DNA from 2 places in the Pseudoalteromonas ruthenica genome. Region 1 is predicted to be linked to the other one. Evidence: riboswitches for the same ligand, from Rfam matches in the RefSeq annotation. Region 1 holds a riboswitch; the other holds the start of a gene.
The links. A riboswitch is a leader RNA that binds a small molecule or an ion and turns the genes downstream of it on or off. The one in region 1 is predicted to bind lysine.
Positions count from the first base shown of each region.

Region 2: it holds a riboswitch for lysine, as region 1 does, so the genes downstream of both, dapA (4-hydroxy-tetrahydrodipicolinate synthase) here and lysC (lysine-sensitive aspartokinase 3) in region 1, are expected to answer to the same signal.

Region 1 is NZ_CP023396.1:927,320-938,179, reverse strand. Features, by position in the region: gene PRUTH_RS04475 (sodium-dependent transporter) at 1-249, opposite strand, end outside; gene PRUTH_RS04470 (4'-phosphopantetheinyl transferase family protein) at 340-1,053, shown strand; gene lysC (lysine-sensitive aspartokinase 3) at 1,025-2,374, opposite strand; lysine riboswitch at 2,455-2,627, opposite strand; gene PRUTH_RS04460 (hypothetical protein) at 2,783-3,256, opposite strand; gene PRUTH_RS04455 (hypothetical protein) at 3,556-4,011, opposite strand; gene PRUTH_RS04450 (hypothetical protein) at 4,043-4,387, opposite strand; gene PRUTH_RS04445 (M23 family metallopeptidase) at 4,399-4,935, opposite strand; gene PRUTH_RS04440 (GNAT family N-acetyltransferase) at 4,928-5,347, opposite strand; gene nhaD (sodium:proton antiporter NhaD) at 5,595-6,842, opposite strand; gene PRUTH_RS04430 (MksB family condensin complex protein) at 7,157-8,431, shown strand; gene PRUTH_RS04425 (condensin complex protein MksE) at 8,428-8,976, shown strand; gene PRUTH_RS04420 (Mks condensin complex protein MksF) at 8,977-10,860, shown strand, end outside.
Region 2 is NZ_CP023396.1:2,455,744-2,466,603, forward strand. Features, by position in the region: gene PRUTH_RS11425 (branched-chain amino acid transaminase) at 1-264, opposite strand, end outside; gene ilvM (acetolactate synthase 2 small subunit) at 319-561, opposite strand; gene ilvG (acetolactate synthase 2 catalytic subunit) at 558-2,219, opposite strand; gene PRUTH_RS11440 (TraB/GumN family protein) at 2,703-3,590, shown strand; gene PRUTH_RS11445 (response regulator) at 3,565-5,262, opposite strand; lysine riboswitch at 5,411-5,602, shown strand; gene dapA (4-hydroxy-tetrahydrodipicolinate synthase) at 5,725-6,612, shown strand; gene PRUTH_RS11455 (2,3,4,5-tetrahydropyridine-2,6-dicarboxylate N-succinyltransferase) at 6,641-7,381, shown strand; gene PRUTH_RS11460 (PLP-dependent decarboxylase) at 7,381-8,583, shown strand; gene PRUTH_RS11465 (succinylglutamate desuccinylase/aspartoacylase family protein) at 8,586-9,698, shown strand; gene PRUTH_RS11470 (phospholipase A) at 9,845-10,860, shown strand, end outside.

The sequences.
Region 1 (10,860 bases):
TGGTTGCCAAGCACGTTTAAGTGCTTGTACCGGGTTGGCTTGAGCGGCGTAGCCCAAGTACAGCTCAGTGAACAGTGCCGGTAGTGCCAAGGCAAAGATGACAATGAAATACACCAGTAAAAAAGCACCGCCACCGTGATTCGCTGCTTGAGTTGGAAAACCCCAAATATTACCTAGGCCTACTGCTGCACCAGCTGCCGCTAGTACAAAACCTATACGGCTTTGGAAACCGTCACGCTTATTCGTCATTCGCAGGGATATCTGTTATTGTTTTGCCGCTATTAAATCATAATTACCCGTATTAAAGTAGTCATAGCCACGCTTATCGGAATGTCCTTGATGCTAAACCCAGCCTATCGCTTTTCACCTTTACCGACCGATACCGAGCAACATGCCAAGCACAGCGACGTAGTGTTGCTTTATTGTGCAAAAGCGCACAGTGAATTAGATGACTCACATTTGCACCGCACAGAGCAAACGGTCTTAGCAAAACGTAAAAAGACGCAGGCGCAGCAGGAATATCGCGCCACACGCTGGGCCATAAAACAGCTGGCGCGACAGCTGTACCCTCAGTATCGCGATTACCCTCTTGCTGCCTGGTGCAGTGAATTTGACGTTGACCAGGCGCAGCTGATACTGAGCATTGATGGTCATCCTCTCGATGCGCGGGTGGTCATCAGCCACGCTCATGGCCACATTGCCGTAGCAATGACGCGCGGCACAGCCTTATTAGGCGTAGATATTGAGAAAGTCGATAACGCACGCGCCTTTGAAAAGCTGGCAGCGCACTATTATCCCGAGGCCGAGACAAGAGATATTGACCGCGATGTTGAGACCTTTTTCCGGGTCTGGACGTTAAAAGAAGCCTACGCAAAAGCGACTAAGCAACCCATTGCCACCTTGTTAGGCCAGCCCATTTTGGAGCTTATCGCCGCCCTTGATGGCCAAGTGTATTGTCAGGAGCTATTTGCCGGGCACTTTGATATCAGTCTTATCACCGATACGCAGCGCCCGGTGCTTACTGTTAACCTTCCAGCAGCCGTTGATGAATAGTTTGCACCACCGCATCAGACTGGCTTTGCTCAACCAAGAAGCACAGGTTATGTTTCGATGCGCCGTGACAAATAAGGCGAATATCAAACTCACTGAGCACCTGCATTAAATTCAACTCGCTCTGACGCAGCACAATCTCCGAGCCAATTAACGCCACCAATGTGAGGTTATTCTCAACTGACACATGGCAAAACTCGCTTAAACGCTCGAGGGCTTGCTGATCAAGCTCCGGACGACTGGCATTCGGGGCATTATCGAGGGTCAATGCGACACTTATCTCCGAAGTTGTGACCAAATCAACCGAAATTTTATGCTCACTCAAAATAGTGAACACCCGCGCTAAAAAGCCGCTCGCTAATAGCATTTCCGGGCTTTTCAGGGTCAAGAGAATTTGGTTTTTACGCTGAGTCACTGCGCGAACTCCAGCTAAAGTGTCTCCTTGTGGCGTTTTTTGTATCCACGTCCCGCCTCCTTGTGGTTCGCGACTGGAGCCGACAAACACACTAATACCACTGCGTGCAGCGGGTAAAATGGTCGCCGGGTGTAAGACTTTAGCGCCAAAGGTTGCCATTTCGGCGGCTTCGTCAAAGCTTAAGTGGGCAATGGGTGCGGCTTTGGTACAGACTCTGGGATCGGTGCTGAAAATACCGACCACATCGGTCCAAATATATACGCTGTTGGCGCCAATCGCCTCAGCTAATAAGGCCGCGCTGTAATCCGACCCCCCGCGCCCTAAGGTGGTGGTATCGCCATAGTCATCACTGCCCATAAAGCCCTGAGTGACAACCACTTGATCTTTAAGCAACGGCAGCAATTGGGCATGGGCTTGCTGCGCTGTTGCTTTAATATTGGGCTGGGCTTTGCCAAACTGACTATCTGTTTTGAGCACCGAACGCACATCAAAGCGCGTTGCCGCCACGCCGTGTTCCCGTAATACCTGAGTAAACAAATAAGAGGAGAAGCGCTCGCCAAAACTCAGTAGCTCATCGCTGTGAGCGCTCGATTGTGGCGCTTGCTCAGCGCTGCTTCGAAAGGCGTTCAAGGTGACATCAAAGCCGTGGGCTAAATCGGCATCAAGGCTGACATACTCGAGAATATTAAGCTGGATGGCGATCACCCCATCGATGTGCGCTTGGCGCTGCTGTGGCGTTAATGCACTTTGGCATAACGCTACCAGGTGATTGGTGACCCCGGCACTGGCGCTAACAACAACCACACGCACATTGTTATTAGCAGCGATGATTTGTGCACACCGACTCATAGCACCATGATCGGCCACTGAAGTACCGCCAAACTTGGCGACAGAATATTCCTGATTCATTTTCTCTCCGAGATGAAAAACGAGTTATTTTTCAAATACAATCAGGAGAACTTGGCAAGACTAAAAAGGTAAGAATGTCCATTGCCAGAAGCCCTCCACCCCTACAGGTGACAGTTCCGAGGATTCAGCCTCAAGAACCGAAAGCCATTGCGACGCACAATGCACTTCCTCGGCGATAGTCTCCCTCATAAACGATCAAAGGCTGTCGTCGGCCTCACGTTTACTACCTAGCTATCGCACCTCTTCTGCGACACATTCGATCCTGAGACCGAAGTGAATCAGCAATGTACCTAGCAGACGGCTAGAAGTCAATATCACACTTCACTGGAGGTGTTCTGGCGGTGAATGATTGCTTGGATACACAAGTTGGCCGCAGCCAGCCTGTGTATTGCCGATTATGGAATCTAATTAGGGTTGTATGGGGCAATGCTCACCATCAACTGGCACCCAAACAGTTCGCGTTTCCATACGACAATTATATTCGACGGTTTGCTCTTCTTGTTGAGTGAAATAGGAGTTGTGTTGATGCATATATACGCCACCGGGAGCCTGGCCAGAAGGTCCGGCAATTGTCCAGTTTGCTGGGCAACTTTGTGTTGATAATACAACGCGAGTTTCCCACTCTGGCGCATCGCTATTAGGAGCCGATGCTGTAAGCCTGTAGTGACAACGTTTGTAAGAAACGTCTACTAACTCGGTTCTATAATCACAGACTCTCACTAATCGCTCGTCCCAATACCCTCCGCAATTTACACTGTTTACTTGGGTATCATAGAAGGTATTGTAGTCTGTTACTTTTATTTGTGAGCTAGATGCCAATACATTATTGGCCACGAAAAAGAGCAACGCCAACACACAGGCTGATAAAATTTTTTGTCTCATTTCTATTTCCTTAACAATAGTTTGGAAACAAAAATGCTACATAAACTTATCATTTATATAAACAGAAACTAAGTTGATTATTTTTCAATCAAACCACTATTAACCTATCAACAATAAATAAATCTGAACACCTCTTTTTCATTAAAAAGCCAACGTTATAATTCCTTAATTACGCAACAATCAATTTATAAAAATTTGCTTATAAAGAATAAATGCTCGATATTGTGTGAAAAATAAAGTTACCTTTCCTGTGAATAAAATCGTCATGAGATAAGCTAATAGTGAGTGCTCGCCAATATCTAAGAAAACTGACTACTGTCTTCAGTCATGCGCACCACCAAACCTTGGGCCACTAAAAAATGATAAAGCTGTAAATCGGCTATCAGGTCACTCGAGGAGAGCTCAAAGTCTTGAAAAGTTCTATTGTGATAGCGAAAACGAACAATATGTTCATAACGCTGGTGCTGGCAGTAAATGACCTCTTTGACATCAGCGAGCTTTATCGGCGTATCAAGTAAGTTCAGTACCCCATGCTCAACAAATATGGCACTACAGCGTATGGGCTCGATGCTCCATTGATACTGGGCACTGAGCATAAAACTAAATATCAACACCGATATCGCTTGCGCCCAAAAGCTCTGCTCCATCATAAAATTAATAAAAAACAGTACATAGATAAACAATGCACCGGTGTATAAAGCGCGGGTGATCACCGCACGCGTGGCAAATTGCTTTTTGCGGGTAAGTTGACTCACTGGGGTCTTCCTTGTTTGATGAAAACTGAATTTAATGGCTGTAGGCAGACGGCTGTTTTATTAGCCGTTCATTGTCAACGACCATAGTCCATTGACCGTCGTTGTTGTTGGGTGGCTCGTTGACGATGAAGGTGGTGCTGAAAAAACCAATGCCAACACTGAAGTCGTCACCCTCAAATGATTGCAGCGGCCCTTCCACTGAGGTGGAGCCCCCGTTTTTATAGCGTTTATAGGCGACTGTGCCATCTTCAAGAATCAATAGACTCATGCTGGGACTTTGCCAGTGCCCGACATAATCGCGCTTTTGTGCAGGGACGGGTTCTGCGCAACTGCATAGCAGTAAAATAAACGCCAAAGCCAGTAATACTAATCGCATCCGTTGCTCCGTTAGTTGTCGAAATAAGTTATAGGGTTGAGGTAGAAGGCTTTCTTGACGCCTTGGGGGGCGCTATCAATAAGCCAAAAGTAAGGAATTAAAGTCACCAATGAGTAGTGTAAATGAGCGGCTTTACCTTGGGCATTGCCGCTGGTGCCAACACTGCCTATTTGCTCACCGCCACTAAACCAACGACGTTCGCTATCACTGAAGCTGTCTAGATGAGCATAATAGTGTAATCGCCATTTTGGTCCGAGGGCAATCATCACATTGCCGCCCTTGGGCCACTGTCCACGATAAATCACCAAGTGATGTGAAGCGGCCACCACGTCAGTGCCTTTATTGGCAAAAATATCTACCCCTTTATGCACCCCAGAGCTTCCCCAAGGTTCATACCAAAAGGTATCTTGATGCCAATCAGCGCTACTTGCCCCATGCACGGGAATGGTCACCGGCTCGGGCACTAGAAACGCGAATATAAAACCAAACAGTAATGCCGCCAAAACTAACCTCCTTGTTCTTTTTAAGTACCGTCTCGGCTTACTCATGAAGCTGTTTGCTCATAAAGTATTTTTTGCCGTCAAGCGGATATTGCTGTTGCACCCATTGTGTTTCATAGCCATGACGCTCATAAAACGGTTGCGCCTGAAAATCCAAGGTATCGAGCAGCACATACGTGCACCCGCGCGCCTTTGCGGCTTGTTCTATGGCAGTGAGACACTGTGAGCCGATGCCTTGCCCACGCAATGTGTCACTCACCCAAAGATAATCCAATAGCAACCAATGACCAAAGGTGCGGCCACTGGCACCGGCTTTTACTTCGCCTTGATCATCGCGCCAGCTAACCGCTAAAGGTTTACGTTCTACATTTTGCCAATGGGCCCAATTATATTGGCTGATTTGCTGAGCAATAAAGTCGAGTAAGTCTTGTTCTGGATTCTGTATTACTTCTAACGTCATATGACCTCTTAATACATAGATGCAGCTAATTAAACACCGATATAAAAAGCGAAGCTTACAGAGAAAGGAAATGTTTTGCAGCGATCAACGACCAGTTCTAAGAACCAAGGTGCACATCACTGCTAATAACTAAAAAATTGGCGCCAATCCTTTTTACCGTGTAATCGCAATCCATGCCTATATGTGTGCATTATGAGGGCCAAAATAATGGCCCTCATGCTGTCAATGATATACCACTTTGCAGTACTTAAACAAACGCACCCATCATGTAGGCTCCGCTGTAGCCCACTGAATAAGCAATTAATAAGTACACCGTATTGCGCAGATAGCTCATAAAGGTAAGGTCACGCACCTTACTCATGGCAATGATACCTGCGGCCGAGCCGATAACTAGCATCGACCCACCCACGCCGGTGGCATAGGTAAACGCGAGCCAGTCGCGGGTTTGCATGTGAATATCTGCTTTTAATAACGCTGCGGTCAGTGGCACATTATCCACCGCTGCTGAGAGTATGCCCATCAAGTAGTTGGCTTGATTCGGTGCCAATACTTCATACAAGTGGGTAAATTGCGCCAGCACCCCAACCTCTTTTAGCGCGCCGACCAACAGCAACACACCAACAAAGAACAGTAAGGTGTCGTATTCAATTTCACGAATATAGTCGATGATTTTTTTATTCACGTCTTTTTTACGCATCAAGAACTGAGCGCTTAGAAACATCACCGAAAGCCCGAACAAAAAGGTCAACAAAGGCGGAATGGAATACAGCACACTCATGGTTAGAGTACCGACAATGGTCGAGATAAAAATAGCCGCAATGGTGATATCGGTCTTTTCTATCGCTTTAGGCTCGCCCAAGGCGAAGCTCACTCGACCATTCATTTTCATCGATAACAAAGCAGCGAGCACAATAACGCTCAGTGCTGCAGGGGCCACTAGCAGCAGAAGATTAGCTATGGTGACTTTATCAGCAAGGAAGATCATTAGCGTGGTGACATCACCGGTAATAAGCGACACCCCCCCTGAGTTAACCGCGAAGATGATTAACGTAGCGTACTTGACCAGCTTGCGTCCGTCTAACTTCAACGACATCACCACCGCCAATGACACTAAGGTTGCGGTGATATTGTCGGAAATCGACGAAAACAAAAAGGCAAAACCAGCAATCAGGAACATTAATTTACGCTCACTTATTTCGCTGGGCAATACGCGTTGCACTAAGTTTTGAATGAACCCTTTGGAATTGAGATAGGCAACAAAGGTCATTGCCGCCATTAAAAATAGCCAAAGGGTGGCAATTTCTAAAATATTCTCATTGAGTTCATGTTTAATGTGGTCGAGGGAGTGACCGTTTAGTGGGGAGATAAAGAGGATGATCCAGCACAGGGTGCCGAAAAACAGCGTGGTTTTGGCCTTATTCACGTGGATGACATCTTCCACGACAATAAGCACAAAGGCCACGGCAATGAGCGTCAAGATGAGCGCACTGACCATTTTTGGTATTTTTCCTTGCTATAGGCGAATAGAACAATACTGCTAAGTTTACTGCCCGTATGCACACACCCGCGCTACAAAAAACAAACTTAGGAGTACCCTGGGTTAATTGTCAGACCAATAACAGGTTTTTGGTCTGCAAGCGGCGCGAATTCTAACACCGCTTATGTCCCGGGGCTATTACCAAATACGCTAATATGACAATTTTTTTACTCCCCTCGTGTAAAGCTTGCGCAACGGCGCAAAAGCTGTTTTACCCTTAGTTCGCTTTCGTTATAATCGCTCCCCATTGCCAAGCACAAAGAATACATAACATGATACTAGCCAAGCGCGTTCTCAATACGCTGACAGAGCTATGGCCGGTGCTGGAAACTCTGATTAAACGCTACAAGATGGGCGATTTCAGTATTAAAGAAGTGCAGAGTATAGTGAAGCAGCACTTTCCCCATTATTCCGGCGCGCAAATATACAAAGAAACCAACCGCCTACTCAATCAAGATATCTTGGTGCCCTTGGCCAAGTCTTCGCAGTTGGAGATTAACCGCGCCATTAGTGATTTTGCCGCTTACTTGCTGCAAGATGAAAGTCTCGGTGTGGCCGCAGAGATTCACGTTTTGGTGGAAGACCTGCAACGCTTGAGCACTAAATTGGCACAAGCGGTAGATGATGCTGATTACATGGATATTAGTCGTTACAGCCGGATTATGGATGAACGGGTTCGCAAAATCGTTAAGCTCTATCGACATAACGAAAATGCCATTTACAACTTGGTTGAGCAAGCCAAGTCTGACGCCTCGCACTTGTCGCTGGCAAAACGCTACAAAGCCGTTATTGAAGCGTTCGATGAGTACATTGAGCCGATGTTAGCCATGCTCGATATCAACGGCCCATTTCAGCTGTGTTTTGATGCCATTGAGCAAGGCCTCAGCGCGCACTTGTACACACTAAAGCAAAGTGGTCGTGACAGCGCCAGTATTCGCATGCTTGAGCAGCTGCGCACCCGCATCCTCGATATGCATCAAGTAGGTCAGCAAAGCTTGCGTCACAGCGCCGATATTCTTATGCCACTGCGTGAGGAGTTACGACAAAACACATTGATCACCCGTCAGGCAGCAAAAGTGCTGGCACACATAAGAAAGCGCGGGTTAGACACGGTTATGAGTGCCCACCAGCCGTTTTTCGCCTCCGATCCGATGCGCCACCAGCTCGGCAGTAATGCTCAGCTAACAGCCTATATGGCAGGGTTGGCTGAATTTGAAGAGCACGACTTTGAGCTGCCCGATGGCGACCAAGCTGCGCCCTATACGCCACCAGCGATCCCCGCTTATGGCGATGTGCGCGCTCTGTTTAAAAGCAACAATAAAAAGCGCGCAGGCAAACAACAGGTTATCGATGTACTCAGTGGCTCCTACCCAGAACTAGAAGCCGATGAGCTACTTTACCTGTATCAAAAGCTTATTAACGACGCGAGCTTAGCACTCGAGCAAGATACCCACCCCGAACAGAAGACCTTCGCTGGCAAGCGCTTTACCTTGTATCCCTTCGTTGCCGCCAGCGAGCCCACTAATGAGAGTAATGACCCGGTATGAGTCAGATTGATTTATCGCAGCTAACGCAACTGCATTACATTAACAAAAAACTAGTCAGTGGCTACCACGTCAGCGAGCAAGACAACTTGGCCTGGCAAGAGCTAGACCAACAGCGAGACCAATACGAGCTGTTATTTACGGCCTTAGGCCACACCCTTGTGCATGATGCGCGAGGCTTTTATTACTTCGCTATGGATGAAGGCACCGCCAATATGGGTAAAATATCGCGGGCCATCGCGCTTTTTATCTACACCTTAATCGAACACTACGCCAATGCCGGTAAAGATCCAATGCGTGCGCTATTCGACAGTGAGGTGGATTTAGAGCTATGCCAAGAGTTGGTATTGCACAACAAGGTGCTGTTTGACCAACTGGAGATTTTCTCCGGCACCGACCTGCGCAAAGACGTGTTAATGCGCATGGTGCGCTTAGGGCTATGCAAAGAAAAAGACCATGCCTTTCGCCTACTCGCGCCCATCCACCGCTATTTAGATGCCCTATTAGAAGTAAACAGTGATGCGCTTGAAAGCGCCGAGGAGCTATAAATGCAGCAGTTACACGGATTAAGCAAACTCGCGTTGTTAAATACCGCCGACTATGCCAAGTGCGTTATCCCCTTGCATAAAAGTAGCTCCATATGTGCCCCTAATAATACCGGAAAAAGCTCGGTCATTAATGCCTTACAGTTTCCTTTGATTAACGATTTGCGGCTCACCGAGTGGGATGGCCATAACTTAGAGGAAACTCGTAAGTTCTATTTTGCCTCCGACCAATCCTACATTTTATTGGAGGCTGATCTTCCCCATGGCAAAGTGGTTATCGGCGTCGCTGGGCTAGGTAAAATCGCCGGTTTCGCTCATCAGTACTTTTGCTATAACGGCGCTTTAAATTTAGAGGATTTTACCGACAATAAACGCATCGTTAAGTACACCCGGTTATTTAAGCATTTACAAGACATAGGCTACCAGCCGCTCGAGCTTAAGGCGCAAGAGCTCAATGCCTTGCTGATTGGCGGTGCTACACCCTTTGACGGCGATATCAATTTACGCATGATCCCGCTTAATAATGTCAGCGACGCACCTACTTACAAAGAAATTTTTCGCCGTATGCTTAATCTTCATAAGCTCGGGGCCGGCGATGTTAAACGCTTTATGCTGCGTGTGTTTGAACGCCATATGTCCAACGCCCATGTAGACTTCTACGAAGTGTGGCAACGCGCCTTTGATAAGGTTAACCGAGCCCGCCGCGAGCTCAATGCCTTAGAGACCATGCAAGAGCCCATTGCCGCCTTGGAAAATATGCTGGAACATCAAAGCGCACTCAAGGGGAAGCTGGGTGCCTATGGGCCGAAAATAGATGTTGCCTTGGGCGAGTATGCTGAGTACTTCGAGGCGCAAAATGACGAGCTCAATGAGCAACTCTCGGCCATTGAATCGCAAAAGCACGAGTTTGAGCAAAAACAGCGTTTATATGTGCAACAATCTCGGGATATTGAGCGCAAAATGACCGAACTCAACGCCTGGTTTAGTGATTTCGATGCCCTGCATCATGAGTTTGAACTCGCCAACAGTGATACCTTACACAGCGAGCTCAAAGCACTGAAGGGTGAATATGAAACCCTTAGTCACTCGCTGAAAAGCGCCGAAGGACAAAGCTTACACACCTTAGATTTCCGTATTAAGGAAACGCAAAAGCAAATCAAAAGCCTGAAATTGCAACTCAAAAACCTTGAGTACAACCTGTTTACTCGCATGCGCGAAGATTTATCGCTTAAAGAGGTTGAAGAAATTTCGCGCATTTTAAACCCAGACTTGCTCTCTTTTGCCACCACCAGCGGCGGCGAAATTAGCATTGACGATGAGCACGCCTTTGGCGACTTCTTAAGCCTGTTGAGCGAGGCGATACGCGGCGGCGAATTAGTGCTGCCCGGTGCCACCATCAAGCTTAAAAAGCTGCCTGTGGTGCAAATGCAAAGTGGCGCCGATAAAGCACAGCTCACCGAGCAATTGCAGTCATTGGAGCATTCATTAACCGATTTAAAAGCGCAGCGTGACGTAGCCGCCGATGTCGCCGGCAAACAAGCTGAGCGTGACGCCCTTTATGAACAGTTGATGGCCCAAGAGGCGGCATTAAAGCGCTATGAGCAATACCAGGTGATGCAGCGCTCGCAGCAAGCGCAGCAGGCACTGATGGAGACCCTGAACGCCGAACAGGAAGAGGTGGATGGTTATCTCAGCGAGGTACAGCAAAGTGCAGCGGGGATTGCCGATAGCCGCGCAATAGTGAACTCCAAGATAGAAGCCCTGGCACGACAAAAGGCACGCTTAGAGCAGGTTAAAAGCGAGCGTATCGACCACACGCTAGATGTTGTAGACGGTAAGGTGACGCCGTACTTAATCGACATTAACTTTGATTTTGATTCACTGGCT
Region 2 (10,860 bases), 1.5 Mb from region 1:
TTGTTTCACCGCTTCTTTACACGCCTGATTTAACTCTTCCAGTGAAAATGGGATTTCCATGCGGTAGATTTTTGCTGAATCAAAAAGCCGCTTCATATGGTCAGTTAAACGAAAAATAGCCGGCCCATTAGCGGTGTCATAGGCACGGATCCCCTCAAATACCGAGCTACCATAATGTAAGGCATGGCTTAATACGTGCGTGGTGGCTTGCTGGTAAGGGATCATCTCGCCGTTGTGCCAGATTAATTCGGATGTTTGTGTCATGTGTTAATACCTTCTTATAAATCCGTGTTGCTGTGCGCCTTGCTGGTCGCAGCGCTAAATCGCTTGTTGTTGTAGTTGTTGCAAAGTCACGCTTTGCACATCTACCAGCTTATTCAGTTGTTGCGTTAAAAGATAGATGGGTTTGTCGCTGTCGACAGTCATATTGATAGCATAATGCTCTTCACTGCTGGCTAATTCCAACGCCGTTAGCTTGAAACCACGATGGCGAGCAACTCGTAAAAAGCGTTCAACGGCGACGGTTTGATTGGCAAGATGTAAGGTTAAGCGATGTTTCATGGTTGCCCCTGTTGGTTTGTTTGCGTCAGCATTTGATCGTTCGCGGCACCTGGCGGTACCAATGGCCAGACGTTATCGGCATCATCAATACACACATGCAGCAAATACGGGCCGTCAATGCTATGCAACTCGCTAAGCGCAGCTTGTACTTGCTCCTGGGAAGTGATACAGCGCCCTGCGATGCCAAAAACGCGCGCTAAAGCGACAAAATCTGGATTGTCAGAAAGGGTCGTTTCACTGTAGCGTTCAGCGAAAAATAGCTGCTGCCATTGGCGCACCATACCCAACCTTTGGTTATCAATAACCACGATTTTAATATCTAAATTGTTACGGCGGATGGTGGCCAGCTCTTGAATATTCATCATGATGGAGCCATCACCAGAGACCACCACCACGGTATCTTCGGGGCGGGCGATTTTCGCGCCAATGGCAGCAGGTAAACCAAACCCCATGGTCCCGGCACCGCCGCTACTTAAGTGGTTGCTCGGGTGGCTAAATTGCATGTGCTGCGCGACCCACATTTGGTGCTGACCAACGTCACAACATACCACTGCATCGGCACTTAGCTGCTGCGACAGTTGATTAAGTAAAGCTGGTGCATACACGGTTTCACCGGGGTAGTCGTAGCGCCACGCATGCTCTTGGTTTAGCTCCTCAACATAGTTACACCACTGCGGCTCGCTGACAAAACATTGCAATTGCGGCAGTGATATTTTTAAATCCGCCACCAGCGACGCATCTGTAGGCTTTCGCTTGCCTACTTCAGCAGCATCGATATCAAGGTGCACAACTTTCGCGTTCGCCGCGAACTTAGTCAGATTGCCGGTCACGCGATCGTCAAAACGGGCACCAATACACAACAGCAGGTCACATTCTTGTACCGCCAAGTTAGCGGCCTTAGTGCCATGCATACCTAACATGCCTAAATTAAGTGGATAATCCGGTGTGACGCTGCCTAACGCCTTAAGTGTTTGCACCGCTGGCATATTGGTCTTGTATAGAAACTGCATGAGTTGTTGCTGGGCTCCAGCACTTTGAACCCCACCACCGATATAGGCCACTGGCCGCTGAGCTTCGCTTAGCAACTGATTAGCCAATTGAACTTGTTGCTGGCAAGGTTGCGACGTCGGCTCTGATTCGGCTAGCCAAGGCTGGTAATGCGCCTCATTCATTTGAATATCTTTTGGAATATCAACAAGCACAGGGCCTGGGCGACCACTTTGAGCTAAGTGGATGGCTTGTTGCAGGGTATGCGCTAAATCTTCACTGCGCTCAACCATAAAACTATGCTTAGTGCATGAAAGAGACATTCCCAAGACGTCAACCTCTTGGAATGCATCCGAGCCGATTGCCGCTGTGGGTACCTGCCCAGTAATGGCTAGTAACGGCACGGAGTCCATCATGGCATCGGCAAGGGCGGTGATCAGGTTTGTGGCTCCCGGGCCACTAGTGGCCATGCACACACCCAGTTTGCCACTACTGCGTGCATAACCCACAGCGGCGAAGCCAGCTCCTTGCTCATGGCGAGTTAAGTAATGAGTGACTGGAGATTCATAAAGGGCATCGTAAATGGGCATGATGGCCCCACCAGGGTAACCAAATACCTCGTTTATGCCCTCTTTGGCTAATATGTCGATCACTAATTCTGCGCCAGTCATTTTTCCTCATTCCTCAATGTGTTGGCCCATAAACGAAGAAGCCCCCCGAACTTTTCAGTGCGGGGGGCTTCTTTGCGAAATTACTTTTTTAACGCACTACAAAGCCCCCGTGGTAATAATAATCACCACGACGTTAATCACTAGGACTAGGCTAAGTTGCATATTCAACATGTACTTTTCGCTTCGCTTTTTTAAATTTGTTACCGCATTTCTGCGCTCTTTTTCTATTAGTACCTTGGCAGCCCTCCTAAGTCAACCATAAAAACAATGCGAAACAACTAAAAATGACGACACTAATCACATAAAAAAACCCAAAAAGTCAGTTAAGAGAAAAATAATTCCAACTTTTTCATTGCGACATTAAAACGTATTTAACATAGTGTGCTGTAACAGCTGAATATTTTTAGTAAAAATGGTCAGCCAATAGGCTAAATTACCGAACTCAGTTACACTGGCTAAAAACAACTACCTCTGGATACCATTATGAAAAAAACCTTCTGGTCACTGCTGTACATTTGTTTTGCATTTTTCACTCAGCTCTGCCTCGCAAACACCACTCCGGCACTGTGGCAAGTGGAGAAAAATGGCGTTACTTCCTATTTGTTTGGCACTGTGCATGTTGGTGATGAAGCAATGAAAGGCCTCCCCTCTTATGTTGAGCAAGCAATTAGCCGCAGTGATAAAGTGGTCGTTGAAGTAGATATTAGCGCGCTCTCACCTATGCAAATTCAACAACGCTCCATGCCGCTAATGATGCTGCGTAACGGCCGCACGCTAGAAACTGAACTGAGCAGTAAAAATTATCAACGCCTCAGTGACTACTTTGCACAAAAGAGTATTAATATAGCCATGTTCTCGGGCTTAAAGCCTTGGGCCGTTTTACTCACTATGGTGCAAATCGAGTATCAAAATGCAGGCTATTCAGAGCAAAACGGAATCGACAAGCAAGTGTTAGCTAAGGCAAACGCAATAGGTAAGCCGATAATGGAGCTCGAGTCGCTAGAGCAGCAACTAGAAATGTTCAGCGCCTTAGATAATTACGCTGATGAAATGGTCAACGATACTTTTCGCCAACTCAAAGACCTCGACCACTATTTTGCTCGATTGATCAGCGCGTGGAAGCAGGGAGATACTGACATACTGAGGCAGTACTACCACGACGCTTTTGATGACTCTGAATTCGGCCAACTTAACGAGCATATTTTACTTATTGAGCGTAATCAAAACTGGGTCGCACAACTTAACCAGCCAATGCAGCAGCAGTCACTGTTTATCGCCGTAGGTGCGCTCCATTTACCGGAAAAAAATGGGCTCGTTAACCTACTGCGCGAACAAGGATTCACGGTTACGAAAAGGCAGCCCTCTCAATAACGTGTTTTTTCAATAACGCGCTCAACTGCTGAGTATTGACCGGCTTGTTAAGTACGGCATTGGCGCCGACAGTGATACTCTGCGCGATACGATGCTCATCTTGACTGGCAGTCACCAAAAAAATAGGCACGCTGAGCGCTAAGCGCTCACGAATCTCAATAATGGTACTTATGCCGTCTTTGTTTGGCATATTTAAATCCATTAATACACATTGATAGTGATGTTCTAGTAATTTATTGAGTGCTTGCTCACCATCATCAACAATGGTGGTGTTAAAGCCTATTTGCTGAGCTTGTTTAGCAAGCACTAACTGATTTATTGGGTTATCTTCAACAATCAGAATATCGCCATGCTGGCTGCTTGGCTCTAACCGGGCTTTGTCGATAGTAAGTACGGGCCAAGTTAGCTTGGCCTCAGTGCCTGTTGTGGTACTACGAATCGTAAGGCTTCCACCCACCTCTTGAGCCAACGCATACACGAGGCTGAGACCTAATTTCACGCCCTGAAAGTGCTGTACCTGCTCGGTGTTGTAATACACAGCATGTTGCCGAGCAGCCTCAATATCAGCAGTAGCAATGCCATCGCCGTTATCTTTAACGACAACACTCAGCAGCCCAGATGGTTCATGGTATTCAAATTGCACATGCACCGCAGCGCGCGTATGTATAAAGGCGTTGCTCAATAGCTGATTAACTGCTTGGATTAAATGCAGATGATCAGTTTGTGCTTGAACAGGTAGGCTATCTTCACCCTCGACACTCAATCGCTGCAGGGTTTCAGACTTAAGCTGCCAAGGCGCCAATATTGCTCTCACCGTTTGCTTTAATGACTGCTCGGTCACTAAAGTAGTAAACGCTCCCGACTTAAGCTTCTGTAATTCCAACATTTCTTGCACTAGCGCTTGCAAATGTCGGGCGCAGCCCAATGCCGTTTGCTGTTCTTCGCGACCAGCCGCAGTATGAGAGTCCAATAGGCCAATAATCCCCGTAATTGGCGTCATTAGCTCATGACTCATATTAGCTAAGAAGTCAGATTTTACCCGATGCGCATGCGCGGCTTGACGCCGTTGGTAACGAAGCCGATAAAGAATAGCTGACACTCGACGTGTCAAAGGATTAAAGATGAGCCACCACTCACATAAAATAGTAGCAATGGCTGCCAGCGTTAAAAGGGGAATAACAAGCTGTAAATGTTCTATTTTTTGCTTAGATTTTGACTCTAATACGGTGACAACAGCATCTAAGTCCTGCAATAACGACAGTAGTTTTTGACCCTGAAAAGCACTTAAAGGTGCATCGCTGCGACTCGCTAACTGCACATACTGGCGCACCCGACCATCCAAACCCTGCTGGTGATAAAGCGCCAGCACCTGAGGGCTTTGCTGCACCAACTCTGAGCCTAATAAAAACTCATGGTTATTGTAAAAGCGCATAGTGGCACGAGCGAGTTGCTGCTGCTCAAAACTTACAGCACGGTCATTGACGGCCAATTTATGCAATGCAATCTTCTGCGAAAGCATCCGCTGCATACCTGCAATGTTTATTACTTTCGCGTCATTTCGCTGCATATTGATACTTTTCATCACATAAAATGTAGAGCTAAGTATGACAACAACAAGCACACTGGCTGCCCAGAAATAACGTTTTTGTAAGTGTTTGGTAAGACGTTGCATAAGAGGGGCCTTTGCAATAACCCCTTAATACTGACACAAAATCAGCCTTTGTAAAATTTGTTCTCGCTTTAGCGTTGACAGCGTTAAGCATAAAGTGATTGAATAAAAAGGCACCCTTATTGAGTCGGCCACATGTGCTGTGGTCGCAAGGGCTAGAAGAGGAGCGTCATTCAGGTAGTTATGGGAAGGAGAGCAAACTCCAAAGCACCATAACGAGGGGAATGTACGCCGAGAGACCAGTAAAGTTTGCTACTTACTGTCTCGGGCGCATGGGTTGAATCCCAGCGACTGTCACCATTAGCGCTCAGCGCTATGTTTTTGGTGGAGAGCTTCTGGTCTTAGTAACGCTGGGCCCATTTGGCTCTGTGTTTTAAGCCCATTCGCTCTTCGAATTTAACCAGTTCGATGCGAGGCGGGCAACCCCTTCCTAATTCAATCGAACTCGCACTAAGTTCGTGAGAGATGACTACAACTCATTCTTTAGCAGATACCATTGTCTGGACAGCATTGATCACTCCGATGCATGCTGACGGCAGTATTGATTTTAACACCTTAACCCTACTTGTGCGCGAGCAAGAGCAAGCGGGAAACGGCATTCTTATTCTTGGCTCTACTGGTGAAGCTCTGGCTCTCAGTATAGATGAGCAACAAGCCGTGGTTCGTCACGTTACTGCGCTCACCTTGCGTGTGCCACTGATGGTTGGCGTGGGCGGTTTTAACCTTAGCCAGCAACTACAATGGCTTAGTTTTTGTAACCAACACCCCATAGACGCCTACCTTCTGGGAGCGCCCTTATATGCTAAACCGGGTGTTCAGGGGCAGCTACATTGGTACTCGGCACTACTGGATGCCAGCAAAAAGCCGTGCATGTTGTACAACGTGCCCGGACGCGCTGCAGTTAGTATTCCCCCTACGGTCTTAGCACAGCTACAACAGCACCCACTGTGCTGGGCACTTAAAGAAGCCAGCGGTGATATTGCACAATTTGAGGCTTACCGCGAAGCCGCGCCTGAGTTAGCAATTTTCAGTGGCGACGACGCGCTGATGCCTTATTTTGCTCAGGCCGGTGCAGCGGGCCTTGTATCTGTGGCCGCCAACGTCTGGCCACAGCAGACACAGCATCTGGTACAACAATGCCTTCAAGGGCAAAGCGTCAATGCCTTTGTAACCTGGCGCAGTGCAATTGATGCGCTGTTCAGTGCAGCCAATCCAGTGCCCGTTAAGTGCCTTTTGCATGCTCTTGAACGCCTCAACAGCCCGGTGTTACGACCACCATTAAGCCACCTTGAGCTTAATGACACACAACCACTTCTTAATGCCCATGAACGCATTGTTGCGTGGGCACATTGATAAAATTAGTTAACAAGGTACCTCAGTTATGAGTTGGTTAGACTTACTAAATGACCTCGAAAGCGGCCACGTACGCGCCGCAACACAAGACGAACACGGCCAATGGCACGCCAATGTGGACGTAAAAAAAGGCATTCTCGAAGCCTTCAAAAATGGCAATAACACCGAGTTTGCGGGCGGCTTTGTTGATAAGCACAATCTAGCTCCTCGCGGTTTTAGCGCCCAAGATAATGTTCGCATGGTGCCTGGCGGTAGTGCTGTGCGTCGAGGTGCTTACGTTGCCCCTGGCACCATTATCATGCCACCTGCATATGTCAATATTGGTGCCTTCATCGATAGTGGAACTATGGTCGACAGTCATGCCTTGGTGGGATCATGTGCGCAAGTGGGCAAAAACGTTCACCTTAGCGCCGCTGTGCAACTAGGTGGCGTGCTCGAGCCAATTGGCGCTAACCCTGTAGTGATTGAAGATGATGCCTTTATCGGCGCAGGCTGTGTCATTGTCGAAGGGGTGGTGGTTCGCCAAGGTGCGGTACTCGCCCCTGGTGTACGTTTAAGCGCCACTATCCCAGTATATGACTGCGTTAACGAGCGACAACTCGATAAGGGCGAAGCGATTCCGGCCAACGCCATCGTTATACCTGGCTCGCGCCCAAGCTCTAGCACTTGGGGACGCGAACAAGGGCTCAGTATGAGCTGTGCGCTTATCGTAAAATATCGCGATCAGCACAGCGATGCATCGCTGGAGTTAGAAGAGGTATTACGCTAATGCCTGTCTCTGGCGCATTGTTAAACGCTTTTGATACCCTCACTCAGGAGCGCCAAGAACCTTGCTTTGTCTACGATCTTGACAGTCTACGTAAGCACCTTGATGAGCTGATGGCGCAAGATGTGGTGAAGTTATGGTATGCGGTAAAAGCGAATCCTTTATCTGCGGTTGTCGAGACTCTGGCAGCCGCTGGCTTTGACTTTGATGTCGCCAGCAGCGGTGAGCTCAATCAGGTGCTTTCACAATCTGTTGGTGCACAACGCATCCTCAACACCGGGCCGGCAAAATCGCGCCAGCAGTTAGGCGAATTCTTAGACGCTGGGGTACGTACCTTTGTGTTGGAGAGTATCAATCAAGTTCGCTGGCTTAATGAGCTGGCGTATAACCAAGGTATTGAAGTGGATGTGTTGCTCAGAGTGCAGTTGCGCTGGCCAGAGGGTGAGCGCAATCCGCTCGGTGGCAATACCCTGACTCCGTTTGGCTTAGCGCCAGAGCAGTGGCAAGGGCTCTACTTAGCCGACTACCCTGCGCTGAATTGCATTGGCCTCCATATTTTTCAGTGGGGCAACATGCTTGATGCGGCCCAGCTGCTTCACCTATGGCAAAGCATGTTAGCGCCATTACAAGCACTCTGTGAACGCCTTGGTTTTGCCATGCAAGTACTGGATTTAGGTGGCGGCTTAGGCGTTCCTTATGACAGCGAAAGCAGCCCGCTAAAGTGGCAGGATGTGCTCGGCGCACTGCGCGATATTAAGCGGCAAAGCGGCGTAAAAGAGTTGTGGATGGAGTTGGGCCGTTACGCCGTCGCACAATGTGGTTACTATTTAGACCCCGTCATTGAACAAAAAACAAATTATGGCGAGCGCCAACTGATCGTCGCAGGTGGTATTAACCACCTTTTACGCCCCGCTGTAGCAGGGCAAAACTTCCCCGCGCAGTTATTACGCCGAAGTACAGCCGAACAGGTAAACTATCGTATCCATGGACCTTTGTGTACGGCGCTGGATAGCCTAGGACAACACTCGCTGCCTGAGGATATTGATGAACATGATTGGCTCGTGTTTATGCAGGCCGGAGCCTATGGCTTCACCGAGAGTATGCCGTTTTTTCTGTGCCACTCATTGGCTAGTGAATACGTGTTTGAACACGGCACTTTGCGCGTGGTTCGTGAGCCACAACCGGCCAGTTTTTATCTGAGGTAAATATGCACCCTGTCAGTCAAGAAAACATTTATGTGGGTGAGGTAGCCAATGGCCTGCCATTAACCATTCCAGTTTACCGTTTAAAGGGTAATGGCACAGGTAAAAGCGTGTATATTCAGGCCAATATGCATGGCGCAGAGGTGCAAGGCAATGCTGTCATTTACCAACTATTGGAGCAGTTACAGACCCTCGAGCTTAACGGCGACATCACCCTTGTCCCCTATGCGAACCCCATTGGTTGCAACCAAAAATCAGGCGAGTTCACACTGGGCCGCTTTGACCCTATTACCGGTGTTAACTGGAATCGTATGTATCATTACGATAGCCAGTTGCCAAAGACAATGGCCGAGCAATGCGCGCACCTGTCTAGCGGCGAAATTCGCAATACATTTCAGCACGCGCTAATTGCGAGTGTCGACGCTCAACTTGAGGCCCCTGCGCACACGCTGTCAACGGGTAAGCGCATCGCTTTGCAACTTCAGCAGCTCGCACATCAGGCCGATATTGTTTTAGATTTACACACCGGACCGATATCTACTCAGCATTTGTATTGTCCTGAATATGCCCGTGCTAGCGCTAAGTATTTTAATATCGCTAACGTTTTACTTATACCCAATGAGTTCGACGGTGCCCTAGATGAAGCGGCGTTTTGCCCTTGGTGGCAACTTAAGGCTCAGCTCAATGCATTGGACTGTGCTTTTGATGTGCCTGTGGAAGCATTTACCGTTGAGCTTGGCTCACAAGAGCGTATCGACCTCAGTGCCGCTAAAGACGATGCCGACAACATTTTAACTTATCTTAACTACCAAGGCGTGTTGCAAGACGCCCCCTTCTACCCAAAAGAAATGACGCGCTATGGTTGTATGCTCAGCGATTATAAAACCTATTATGCCCCGATGGGGGGAATGGTGGAATATTTAGCCCCACTGGGGGAGCCGATTGCAGCGGGAACTCCAATCGCCAACATATTGCGTATGGAGCGATATTTAAGTGAAACGCCGCTGCACACTTTATGTGCTGACAGCGATGCGATTGCCATTCTTCATTTTGCCTCTGCGAGTGTAAATCAGGGCACTGAACTCTATAAATTCTTTACCAACACCTTCGAGTTGTAAACCATTGCGTGAGAGTCAGTGAGTTTACTCACTGCCAGTGGGCGACTTTGTCGCCCACTTTTTCAGCCTAAATTCACCCGCTTGTTGCTAAAAAGGTGTACTATTGATTTCATCTTCTGTCCCTTTTATTCAGCACACGGATTTTTATGAATTGGCGATACACTTTATTGGCTTTGACCCTGAGCGGCCATGCGTGGGCGGATGAGCCTGCAACAAATGCAAATAACGAACAAGACAATGAGCTAAGTATTGTCAAACAGTGCATTCTTAATGAAGCGATTGCCGGTGATGGTAAACAAACCTTGGATGAGCTTCGTAAAAAGTGCTCTGATTTAGAAGAAAGCAAACAGCTTACAGCCATTGATAAGCGCAAGGCTCGTGAAGAGGTGACGGAGAAAAACCGCAACGTGATCACGCCGCACAAGCGCAACTATATTTTGCCCGTGACCTACATGAAGCACCCTAATGAAGAACCCTTTGGGGATATCAGTGCTTTAGGCGACACCAATACCGGCGAAAACTTAGATAATGTTGAGATTAAGTATCAGCTGTCGCTAAAAGTACCGCTTTACGACAACTTCAGTGACGAGGACCAAGCCGTCTATTTCGGCTTTACCTTGCAATCTTATTGGCAGTATTACAACAAAGATATTTCTGCGCCATTTAGAGAAACCAATTATGAGCCGGAAATTTTTTGGATTAATTATCTAGACCCTGAAAACGTGCTTTGGGGCGACGAAATGGCCATTGCTGTGGGTGCTGTGCATCAATCCAACGGCCGTAGCCAACCTTACTCGCGTTCCTGGAACCGCTTATACGTCGACTTTATCTGGGAAAAAGACGGCTATGTATTTAGCTTTAAGCCCTGGTACCGCATCCCAGAAGATGAAAAAGAAGATCCTATGGTTGCCGATGGTGATGACAATCCAGATATTTATAAATACATGGGTTACTTTGAGCTCAAAGGCGTGCGCCGTTTCGAAGAGCATGAGTTTAGCTTTATGCTGCGCAACAATCTAAACTCGGATAATCGCGGTGCCATTCAACTAGATTGGTCTTTCCCTGTGTGGGGCCGTCTTCGTGGCTATGCTCAGTACTTTAATGGTTATGGTGAAAGCTTGATTGACTACAACCAAGATACCGAGCGCTTTGGTGTCGGTAT